DNA from 3 places in the Rhizobium sp. CCGE531 genome. Region 2 is predicted to be linked to each of the others. Evidence: predicted binding sites of a transcription regulator. Region 2 holds the regulator's gene; each other region holds the start of a gene.

Region 1 (4,003 bases), 1.2 Mb from region 2:
GACATAGGGAACATAGTTGGCGGCCGGTGCCGCGGCCTGTGGCAGAACGATGCCGAGTTCCTTCAGGCGACCCTCGATGGCGTCGGACATTTTCATCTCCCGTTTTGTTGTAAAAACTTCAAAAATCCGGCATCAAGACTAAATTCCGTCACTTAGGATCGGCAGCCTCGTTTCAGCCGAAAGCGTTCTTATAACATCGCATGCGAGTCCAACAGGAGATAATGAATGTTCCGCTCGAGTCTTGCTGCCACCGTCGTTTCGGGGCTGGGCATTCTGTCACTGGGGATTTCCGCAGCCAATGCAGCCGGTCCGAGCGGGCTGATCGCGCATCGCGCCGTCTATGATCTCGAGCTGAAGGATGCTTCGGATCGCTCCGGCATTTCCGGCATGGTCGGCCGCATGGTCTATGAGTTCGAAGGCTCCGATTGCGCCGGATTCACCACCAACTTCCGTTTCGTGACGAAGATCGACACAGGCGATTCCACCCGTGTCAGCGACCAGCAGACGACCACGTTCGAGGATCTCGGGAAGCGCCTGTTCCGCTTCGAGACCAAGTCCTTTACCGACAACCAGCTCGACAAGGACGTGCGGGGAGCCGCAAGCGACGATCAGAAGGGCATCAAGGTCGATCTGATGCAGCCGCATAGCAAGCAGGTCGAACTTATCCAGAGCCGTTTCCCGACCGAGCATATGCTCGACATCATCCACAATGCCAAGCTCGGCAAGAATTTCTTCGAGGCGCAGGTCTTCGACGGCTCCGACGATGGCGACAAGCCGCTCATCGCCACCACGGTCGTGGGCAAGGCGCAGCCTCCGGCCACGGACGATCCCGATGCCGACAAGGCCGGCGCCTTCGCCAAGACGTCTTTCTGGCCGGTGACCGTGGCCTATTTCAACGAGAAGTCCACAGGCGATGCCACGCCCGTCTACCGCATGTCCTTCAAACTCTACGAGAACGGCATAACGCGCGATCTCACCATGGATTACGGCGACTTCGTACTGACCGGCAAGCTTACCAAGCTCGAGGTTCTCGATGCCAAGGCGTGCCAGTAGTCCGACGTGCGGCGCTGGGTTGGCCGAAACATAAAATCATCGTCATAAAACTGTGATCTAAGCTTCACTATGGTGTGAAACGATTGGCACGTGTGGGTGAGTCCGTCTTTCGCTCGCGCCGATCTGGAATTGTAGTGGGGCGCGCGGGGGAATGATCGCTTTTTGGGGCGATTGGAAGTTTTTGCGGTCGGCTCCGTGTTTATGGACGAGAAAGCACGACCTATGAGCAATACCGATATCTCCACCGGTTCCACCAACAGCCTGCCGGTTGTCGTCGCCGATCCGGCGGAAATCGCCCGCATCGGCGACGGCATCGATCTGACCGATCGCGCGGGCATTTCCGTCTATGGCGATCGCGCGCAGCAAGCCGTTTCCGATTATTCCGATCGTATCCTGCGCGAAGTTCGCAATCGCGATCTTGGCGAGGTCGGCAAGCTGCTGACCGATATCATCGTCAAATCGAAGAAGCTGGACCCCGCCTCCTTGAAGGACGAGGGTTTCCTCTCGCGGATGTTTTCCTCGTTCAGGGCGAGGCTGGAGCGCTTCAAGGAGCAATTCGAGGATGTGGCCGGCCAGATCGATCGCATCGGGCTCGAGCTCGATCGGCACAAGGACATCTTGCGCCGGGATATCGCCCTTCTGGACGATCTGCACGAGGAGACCAAGCAGTCCATCGTGCAGCTCGATGCGTATGTGCAGGCCGGCAAGGATTTTGCCGAGCGTTTTCGGTCGACCGAACTCCCCCGGCTGAAGAGCGCCGCCGATGCGGCCTCCGCCAATCCGGGCGGCGGCATGCTGGAAGCGCAGATCTACCAGGATAGCCTTCAGGCCCTCGATCGGCTGGAGAAGCGGATTTTTTATCTGCAGCAGGCACGCCAGCTCGGCATTCAGCAATTGCCGCAGATCCGGATTGTCCAGTCGGGCGACGAAACCCTGATCGAAAACCTGCAGGCGACCTCGGCGCTGACGGTGCCGGCCTGGAAGCAGAAGATGGTGATCCTGCTCGGCCTGACGCAGCAGAAATCCGCGCTCGACCTGCAGAAGACGGTCACCGACGCCACCAATGACATGATCCGCCAAGCCTCGAAAATGATGAAGGATCAGGCGATCGCCATAGAACAGCAGTCGCAGCGCGGTATCGTCGACATCGACACACTTGCGGCTGCCAACCGCGACCTGATCGACACGATCGGCGGTGTCCTGAAGGTGCAGGAGGATGGCCGCGCCAAGCGGGCAGAGGCCGAGCAGCGGATGCAGAAAATGACCATAGAGCTCAAGAAAGCAATGATCGAGGCGCGGTAATTCGCATGACAATCCGCAAATTTGTTACCGGCCTGACGCTCGCGTCAGCTCTTGCGCTGAGCGGCTGCAATATCGGCGGGCAAGGCCCGAAATTCTCGATCGTTTCCGGCTCGGAAAACACGGTTCTTCAGCCTGTTGTCGAGGAATTCTGCAAGGAGAAGAAGGCGACCTGCAGCTTTACCTATGAAGGCACGCTGGATATCGGCTTGGCCCTGCAGGGCGAGCAGGGCGTCGAGCAGGATGCCGTCTGGCCTGCCTCGAGCGTCTGGGTCGATATGTTCGACGCCAAGCGGCGGGTGAAGTCATTGACGTCGGTCGCGCAGATGCCGGTCATTCTCGGCGTGCGCAAATCCAAGGCCGAGGCGCTCGGCTGGGTCGGCAAGCCTGTTTATATGAAAGACATATTGACGGCGGTGAAGAGCGGCTCGCTGAAGTTTCTCATGACATCGGCGACACAATCGAATTCCGGCGCCAGTGCCTATCTCGGCATGCTGTCGAGCGCGCTCGGCAACAAGCCCGTGATCGAGCCGGGCGATCTCGACAAGCCGGATGTCCAGGGTGCGGTCCGCTCGCTGCTCGGCGGCGTCGAGCGCTCCTCCGGGTCATCGGGCTGGCTTGCGGATCTCTATACCGATTCGGCCGGAAAGGGCGTGCTCTACGACGCCATGTGGAACTACGAGGCGGTGCTGAAGGAAACCAACGACAAGCTCGCGGGCATGGGCAAGGAACCGCTTTATGCCATCTACCCCGCCGACGGCGTCGTCGTTGCCGATTCTCCGATCGGTTTCGTCGACCATGGGCGAGGGCAGGAGGTCGAGATCTTCTTCAACCAGCTCGTCGAATATTTGCGCTCCGCGCCGGTGCAGAAGCGTATCGCGGATACGGGCCGCCGCATTCCGCTCGCGGATGTCACCGCCAAGCCGGAACCGTCATGGAATTTCGATCCGACCCGGCTCGTGACCGCGATCCGCATGCCGGAGCCTGCCGTCATCCGCCAGGCGCTCGATCTCTATCAGGTGGCATTGCGCAAGCCGTCACTGACCGCACTCTGCCTTGATTTCTCAGGCTCTATGGCGGGCAAAGGCGAGGAGCAGCTCCAGGCGGCCATGCACTTCCTGTTCAATCCCGACGAAACAGGCAAGGTGCTGGCGCAATGGACGCCGACCGATCGCATCATGGTCATTCCGTTCGACGCCGATGTGCGCACGACTTTCGAGGGTACGGGAAATCCGGCTCAGCAGAAAATGCTTGTCGACAAGGTTTCGCGCCAGCGCGCCGACGGCGGCACGGATATGTATGCCTGCGCGAGCAAGGCGCTTGACTGGATAAGCGCGACGCGGGATCTGTCATCCTATCTGCCGGCGATCGTCATCATGACCGATGGTAGATCCGATGATGCCAACGGTGATTTCATGAGCCGCTGGGCATCGGTGAACCCGCATGTGCCGGTGTTCGGCATCACCTTCGGCGATGCGGACAAGCGGCAGCTGGATGCTCTCGCAAAGGAGACCTCGGCGCGCGTCTTTGACGGCCGTGGCGATCTGGTCAGCGCGTTCCGGGCAGTGCGCGGCTATAACTAGGGCATTTCTGTTTTAAACGGAGTCACGGAAATGCTCTATCTCTTTGTTTTCACGCAATTCCAGACGCA
Region 2 (4,003 bases):
CGCTCGACGATCAGGACGTCTACGACAACAACATCGATGTCGTGGAATTGCGCGCGCGTGTCGGCATGGTCTTCCAGAAGCCCAACCCGTTTCCCAAGTCGATCTACGAGAACGTCGCCTACGGGCCGCGCATCCATGGCCTGCATCGCTCCAAGGCCGATCTCGATCATATCGTCGAGACCAGCCTGCAGAAGGCGGGCCTGTGGGGCGAGGTCAAGGACAGGCTCCATGATGCCGGCACGAGCCTTTCGGGCGGTCAGCAGCAGCGCCTTTGCATCGCGCGCGCCGTTGCCGTCAGTCCGGAAGTCATCCTGATGGACGAGCCGTGTTCGGCGCTCGATCCGATCGCCACGGCAAAGGTCGAGGATCTTATCCATGAGCTGCGGGAAAACTTCACGATCGTCATCGTGACGCATTCCATGCAGCAGGCAGCCCGCGTCTCGCAGCGCACCGCAATGTTCCATCTCGGCCATCTGGTCGAGGAGAACGATACCGATAAAATGTTCACCAATCCCGACGATTTCCGCACGCAGGATTACATCATGGGCCGTTTTGGTTGATGATATCAAGCGCGCGGACCCTTTCACACAGTTCACCTTGAGGATAGAAAAATGGTCTCCACTCACATTCTCTCTGCCTATGACGAAGACCTGAAGTTCCTGACGCGCCGCATTGCGGAGATGGGCGGCCTGGCCGAGCAGATGGTCAGCGACAGCGTTCGCGCATTGGTCCAAAGCGATACCGGTCTTGCGCAGAAGGTCATCTCAGACGACGTCATCCTCGACCATGCCGAGCGTGAAGTCGGCGACAAGGCGATCGTCACCATCGCACGCCGGCAGCCGATGGCGGCAGACTTGCGCGAGATCATGGGCTCGATCCGCATCGCTTCCGACCTGGAGCGCGTCGGCGATCTCGGCAAGAACACCGCAAAGCGCGTCATCGCCGTGCAGGGCACCGGCGTTCCGCGCCGTCTCGCCCGCGGCATCGAGCACCTCTCCGAACTGGCGCTGAGCCAGCTCAAGGAAGTTCTGGACGTCTACGCCACCCGTTCGCCGGACAAGGCCGTATCGATCCGTGAGCGCGACGAGGAAATCGACGCCATGTACACCTCGCTCTTCCGCGAGATGCTGACCTACATGATGGAAGATCCGCGTAACATCACCACCTGCACGCATCTTCTGTTCTGCGCGAAGAACATCGAGCGCATCGGCGACCATGCCACCAACATCGCCGAGACGATCTATTACATGGCGACCGGCGCCCAGCCCGAAGGCGAGCGCCCGAAGGATGATACCGCCAACACCGTCGGCGCGGTGACGGAATAATCTGGAAGCGAAAAAGGAGACCAAAGGCGCATGGTTCCGAGAGTTGCTGTTGTAGAAGACGAGGAAGCGCTGAGCGTTCTGCTGCGCTACAATCTCGAGGCCGAAGGCTTCGAGGTCGACACCATCCTCAGAGGCGATGAGGCCGAGCTGCGTCTTCAGGAGCGCATCCCCGATCTCCTGATCCTCGACTGGATGCTCCCCGGCGTGTCCGGCATCGAGCTCTGCCGCCGGCTGCGTATGCGGCCGGAGACGGAGCGCCTGCCGATCATCATGCTGACGGCCCGCGGCGAGGAAAGCGAGCGCGTGCGCGGGCTTTCCACCGGCGCGGACGATTACGTTGTCAAGCCGTTCTCGACGCCGGAGCTGATGGCCCGCGTCAAGGCGATGCTGCGGCGTGCCCGTCCGGAGGTTCTCTCCACGGTGTTGCGTTGCGGCGATATCGAGCTGGACCGCGAAACCCATCGCGTCCACCGCAAGAGCCGCGAAGTGCGGTTGGGGCCGACGGAATTCCGCCTGCTGGAATTCCTGATGTCCTCGCCGAGCCGTGTCTTCTCGCGCTCGCAGCTGCTGGACGGCGTATGGGGGCACGATATCTATGTCGACGAACGCACTGTCGACGTCCATGTCGGACGCCTGCGCAAGGCGCTCAATTTCTCCAATATGCAGGATGTCATCCGCACCGTTCGCGGCGCGGGCTACTCCATGGAAGCCTGAGCGGCAGAGCCCGCTCAGGCATCAACATTACAGCGCCGCGCGCCTTTCAAGACGCGCTAAGGTCGCTGTAACACCTTAAAATTATGCAGTAGTGGCGGAAATAGAAAACGGGCCTCAAGGGCCCGTTTCTTTTATCTCCGCGATGGGGATCTCAGCCGCGTGGCTGGGCCGGCCGACGTCGTTCATGCACCGGCTGATAGGCCAGGCGCTGATGATAGCCGCAATAGGGCGACGCATCCGGGCTTTCGTTGCCGCAGAAGTGGAAATCGTCCTTCAGCGGGTCGCCCACCGGCCACTTGCAGGTGCGCTCGGTAAGCTCCGTCAGGCCAAGACGCCGGGAGATCGGAACGACGACGTTCGATGCCGGGCGATATTGGATTTCATTGACGGCATCGACCTCGATTTCTTCCTTGAGCATGGTTGCGCCCTGCTGGCGGGTAACCGTGCGGGTTGCAACGCGAGACGTGTAATTCGGGGCGCGGGGCGCAGCACTGCTGCGCTTTGGCGTGCGTGCAGCCGCCGCGGTGCCACCCGCCTTCGCTCGGCCGGGAAGGTTCAGGCGGTGCACCTTGCCGATGACGGCATTACGGCTCACGCCGCCAAGCTGCGCCGCGATCTGGCTGGCGCTCAATCCTTCGGACCATAGCTTCTTCAGCTTTTCGACGCGTTCGTCTGTCCAATTCATGCCCTGTCTCCGCTGTCGCGTTTCCGATGGCAGAATCCCTCACCATTGCCTCGCATGGGATCGAGGCGCGAAACGCTCTAAAATTGTGGTGACTAGTTCCGCCGCATGCAGTCTAGCAATTGGTTTTTAACCTAGTGTGAGGCTGACTCCGTGACAAGAGTCGCGGGAATCTTGAGGAATCGATTTCGAGGTTTTCCCCAACTTGCTGCCCCGGCGTGGCATTTCTGCAATAGGCAGTGCCGAACGCATCCCTTTTGGCCGTGGGCGCTTTCTCGCACCTGCTAAATCGCCAGTTTTGTTGACATCGCGGTGCAAAACATCAATAGTGCCCAGGCCGCCGCAAGGCGGCATTTTTGATTTTTTCGGACCCGTTTCATCGTATGGAAGCGATTGGTCCTTAGGGTTGTGATCGAGGAGATATGCCATGGCAGAGACCGCGCCGCTTTACGATACCTATCTGCGTGCTCCGCTGCGGTTCGAGCGAGGCGAGGGCGTCTGGCTGGTTACCGAAAACGGCGAGCGCTACCTCGATTTCGCAGCCGGCGTTGCGGTCAATTCGCTGGGTCATGCCCATCCTCATCTGGTCGCCGAATTGAAGGCGCAGGCCGACAAGGTCTGGCATCTGTCCAACCTCTATGAAGCACCCGGCCAGGAAAAGCTGTCGAAGCGGCTGACGGAAGTAACCTTCGCCGACAAGGTGTTCTTCACCAATTCGGGCGCCGAGGCGCTGGAATGCGCCATCAAGACGGCGCGGCGCTATCAATTCGCCAAGGGACATCCCGAAAAGTTCCACATCATCACCTTCGAAGGCGCCTTCCACGGCCGCACCATCGCGACGATCGCCGCCGGCGGCCAGGAGAAATACATCGAAGGCTTCGGCCCGAAGGCGCCGGGTTTCGATCAGGTGCCGTTCGGCGATCTCGATGCCGTTCGCGCCGCCATCACCGATGCGACGGCCGCGATCCTGATCGAGCCGGTGCAGGGCGAGGGCGGCATTCGTCCCGCGACCAACGAATTCCTGCGCGGCCTGCGCGAGATTTGCGACGAGCATGGCCTGCTGCTGGTTCTCGACGAGGTGCAGTGCGGCGTCGGTCGCACGGGCAAGCTCTTCGCCCATGAATGGGCCGGCATCAAGCCGGATATCATGGCGGTTGCCAAGGGCATCGGCGGCGGTTTCCCGCTGGGCGCCTGCCTTGCGACGGCGGAGGCCGCCTCGGGCATGAAGGCAGGCACGCACGGCTCGACCTATGGCGGCAATCCGCTTGCCATGGCAGTCGGC
Region 3 (4,003 bases), on a different replicon from region 2:
ACGGGCGAACGACGATTGCTTTATCCTGCTTCATGACCAATCCGAATTTTCCAGCCTATTCCGCGACGACGTAGGTATAGAGTCGGATTTTGCCGGATGCATCAATCTCGCGATAGAGTCCCTGGATTTCAACCTCGAAGCCGGGGAAGGTATTGAAGCAGGTCTCGAACATCTTGAGATAGTCGATCATCGGCTTTGCCTGCTCCGTCAGGCGCTCGCCGGGCACGATGGTCGCAATCCCCGGCGGATAGACGACGAACGGCGTCGTTGCGATGCGGCCGGCAATGGCGTCGATCGGCAGATAGTCCACATCGTTGCGCACCAGGCAGCGCGCGGCGTCATGCGGCGACATGGCGATCGGCGGCAGGTGGTCGGCGGAAAACTGCTTTGTCTGGAGCGCACTGACATCGGCCTGACGGAAGAAGTTGTGCATTTCCGCGCAGAGATCGCGCAGCCGCACGCCCGCGTAGCGGCCCGGACGGCGTCGATAGAATTCGGGAATCGCCTCCTCCAGCAAAGCATTGTCGTCATGGAGTCTCTTGAAGGCGACAAGACCACTGATCAAGGTACCGGCTTTGCTTGCCTCCACGCCGGGGGTGAGCAGGAACAGCAGCGAATTGAGGTCGTTCTTTTCCGCAACGATGCGGTTTTCGCGCAGATATTGAGCAACCACGGGCGCGGGTATGCCGTGCTCGGTATATTTTCCGCTCGCCCGGTCGAAGCCGGGGGTCAGCAGGGTGAGCTTGTTCGGATCGGTCATGGCGAAGCCCGGTTCCATCGCGGAAAAGCCGTGCCATGCCGCGTCGGGCGTCAGGTGCCAGAAGGCGGGATTGGTGGCGAGCTGGTCGGTGGCGACGCTTTCCCAGGGCACATTGTGGACGGCGCCGGGGCTGGACACATCCGGGATCGCCACCCGGTCCGGCACGAAGGGCTCGAAAAACCAGCGACGCTCGGGGCGATGTTCCTTCTCCTCGAATTCGCGGCGCACGGCGCGGATCTTCTTGCGCAGTTCGATGCCGAGGCGGATCGTGTCGTCCCAGAGCACTTCGCCCGAGCGGCCCTTCATCATCTGCGCGCCGACGTCGAGAGAGGCAAACAGCGGATAGAAGGGCGAGGTCGAGGCGTGCTGCATGAAGCTTTCGTTGAAGCGCCGGTGCTCCACGCGGCGCTTCTGGCCGGTGATATGCCGATCCTTCATGTGGATCTGCGAGGCCTGCGAGAAGCTGGCGAGCTGCTTATGGGTCGATTGCGTGGCGATAATGCCCGGCGCGTCCGGGCCGAGATCGGCAAGGCCCATGGCAAAACGCCCGGCGTAGAGCGGGTGAAACTTCATGAAGCCCGCCCAGGCCTCGTCGAAGAGGATGTAGTCGCACAAATGGCCGACGCGCTTGAGGATCATCTCGGCATTGTGAATGGTGCCGTCATAGGTGCACTGCTCCACGACAGCGACGCGGAACGGGCGCGGCTTTTTGTAGGCCTCGGGGTCTTTCACCAATGGATGCGTGCGGATGCGCTCGCGCAGGGCGTCCTCGTCCATTTCAGCGAAATCCATGGGACCGATCAGGCCATAGAGGTTGCGTGCGGTCGGCAAGTAGACCGGAATACCGCCCGAGATCATCAAGGCGCCGTGATGGGCGGCCTTGTGGTTGTTGCGGTCGAACAGCACGAGATCGCCATCGGTAACGAGGGCCGACAGAGCGACCTTGTTGGAGGTGGAGGTGCCGTTCAGCACGAAATAGGTCTTTTCGGCGCCGAAGATCTTCGCCGCTTCCTTCTGCGCGGCAAGCGCAGGTCCCTCATGGGTCAGAAGGTCGCCGAGATCGAGTACGGAATTGTCGAGGTCGTCGCGAAACACCGCTTCGCCGAGATGCTCCATGAAGACACGGCCGATGGGGCTGCGGCTGTAGAAGATGCCGCCATTATGCCCGGGGCAGGTCCAGAGGTGATTGCCTTCCTCGGCATAATCGACGAGCGCACCGAAAAACGGCGTCTTCAGCGTTTCGGCATATTGCTTGAGCCGGCTGATGAGGCTCTTGGCGATGAAGGCGGGCGTCTCTTCGGACAGGAAGACATAGCCGTCGATGAAATCGAGGACCTCGACCGGCACATCCTCGAAGCGCTTGCGGCGGATGAGCAGGATGATCGGGAATTCGAGGCCGCGCCGGCGCATCAGATTGATGAGAGAGGCCGTCTTGCCTTCGAGCCCCTTCTTGCCCCAGTCGACCAGCATGCAACCGATGGCGGCGTCAGTCTGTACGGCAATCTCCGCATCTTCGAGATTGCGCGCGCGCACCACTTCAAAGCCCGAGCGTTCGATCTCCTCGACGATCTGGTTATAGCGGGCGCCCTCCAGATCCTCATTGTCGAAGGTTGGCGTTGCGAACAGGAAGTTGAAACGTCTGAAATAATCCATCTGGGTACCCGCTTTTGATCTGGCACGAGGTGTCGACGTATTTCATGACATGGATGTGACAAAATATCGAATGCCCGAAACACTCGAACAGAATGGCATTTCCGCCATTCGTAGCGTTTGATTGTGCATGCCTCAGCGCAAATCGATACCCTGCAGCCACGTCCGCGATGATTTTGGTCGCAACGACAATCTCGATCTGCGGAAGTCGGGTTCAAGCCCGTTCAAGGCGGCTGATCATGCGAGGTCGGTTGTTCGGAGCGGCAGGATCGATCAATAAGTCATCGTCGAGCTTAAGCGATCATCCGCCCGCGGCCTCAATCGTTATCACCTAGCGACTGCTTGAGCGCGGCCGATCGCTGACGCTGGCTAGCTGAAGATCGGGAGAAAAGCCGCCGCCCTGTGGAGGCGCTGATCGTAGGCAGCCATATCTCCATTCTCGGAAACAAGCCCGCAGAGGTTCAAGATCATTCAGGTCTTTTTGAGCCGGCCTCAGAGACAATAGCGGGATTGTTGGTCTTTGGTGGATGTTTCGTGGAGGTTTCATGAACAAGGGCAAAGGAGCGTTGACGCGCGGGCCTTGTCTGGGGTTTCTTGCCGCTGAAGGAGCCGCGGATGGAAAATGCATTGATTTTGATCGTAGAGGACGAGCCGGAAATCTCCGAAATTCTCGAACGCTATTTTGAACGCGAAGGTTTCCGCGTATTGACGGCAGCGGATGGCGAGATCGGCCTTTCCCATCATCAACGGCTCAGGCCGGACCTTGTGGTCCTTGACGTAAAATTGCCGAAGCTGGACGGCCATACCGTGCTTGCCAGTATCCGGCAAAGGGGGAACACGCCCGTCATCATGGTCACGGCGCTTGCCGACGACATCGACAAACTGCACGGGCTGCGCTCAGGCGCGGACGACTACGTCGTAAAGCCGTTCAATCCCGTGGAGGTCGTCGCGCGGGCGCGGGCCATTCTGAGGCGAACCACGGGAAATGCGACCAACAAGATGCTGAGGGTGGGCAGGCTTGCGATAGATCCGGTGGCGCATATGGCTGTGGTCGAGAACGGCGAAAACCGCGTTCTTCTAAACCTGACACGGACTGAATTTCGGATCCTGGAATATATGGCGGTTTTCCCGAACCGCGCTTTCGAGAGAAGCGAGATCGTCGATGCATGCCTTCCGGAAGGTGACGCGCTCGATCGAACCGTGGACAGTCATATGAGCAAGCTCCGTAAGAAGTTGGAGGCCGCGGGGATCGGCGAACTTCTCAACGGCGTGAGGGGAGTAGGTTACCGCCTTGGTGACTTCGGCTAAACATTTATCGCCGGTGCCGCGGTGGGGAGGCCCTGGTCTGGCTTCGCAGCTATCATGGTACGAAGTGCCCAAATCGATGGGAAACGAGATCAATGGGAAACAAGGCGGCCGCCGACCATCGTCATGAGAATTATGCCGCAGATCACGGCAATGAAGCAGATTGTCGGCGTAGGCTCGTAAACGGCCCGCGGGGTTCTGATGCCCCATAAGCATTTCGTGGTAATCGTCGCTGGCGAACGACAGGGTGCCCGCCTGTCCTGAAGGTTCGAAGCCGCCCCTGGTTCC

What was found. Region 2 encodes PhoB, which activates phosphate uptake and scavenging genes when phosphate is short. Its sites were predicted from a motif close to TGTCATNNANCTGTCAT; they were not measured.
Positions count from the first base shown of each region.
Region 1: a site for PhoB is predicted at 1,094-1,110, ahead of CCGE531_RS09320 (toxic anion resistance protein). Genes of this name have one in related genera too.
Region 3: a site for PhoB is predicted at 2,458-2,474, ahead of CCGE531_RS20555 (Orn/Lys/Arg decarboxylase N-terminal domain-containing protein). Genes of this name have one in related genera too.

Region 1 covers NZ_CP032684.1:1,910,536-1,914,538, forward strand. The annotation lists gene CCGE531_RS09310 (RidA family protein) at 1-90, opposite strand, end outside; gene CCGE531_RS09315 (cell envelope integrity EipB family protein) at 226-1,053, shown strand; gene CCGE531_RS09320 (toxic anion resistance protein) at 1,276-2,355, shown strand; gene CCGE531_RS09325 (VWA domain-containing protein) at 2,361-3,935, shown strand.
Region 2 covers NZ_CP032684.1:663,213-667,215, forward strand. The annotation lists gene pstB (phosphate ABC transporter ATP-binding protein PstB) at 1-560, shown strand, start outside; gene phoU (phosphate signaling complex protein PhoU) at 612-1,325, shown strand; gene phoB (phosphate regulon transcriptional regulator PhoB) at 1,356-2,039, shown strand; gene CCGE531_RS03320 (GcrA family cell cycle regulator) at 2,191-2,724, opposite strand; gene CCGE531_RS03330 (aspartate aminotransferase family protein) at 3,149-4,003, shown strand, end outside.
Region 3 covers NZ_CP032685.1:220,006-224,008, forward strand. The annotation lists gene CCGE531_RS20550 (GNAT family N-acetyltransferase) at 1-34, opposite strand, end outside; gene CCGE531_RS20555 (Orn/Lys/Arg decarboxylase N-terminal domain-containing protein) at 56-2,413, opposite strand; gene CCGE531_RS20560 (response regulator) at 3,026-3,718, shown strand; gene CCGE531_RS20565 (hypothetical protein) at 3,808-4,003, opposite strand, start outside.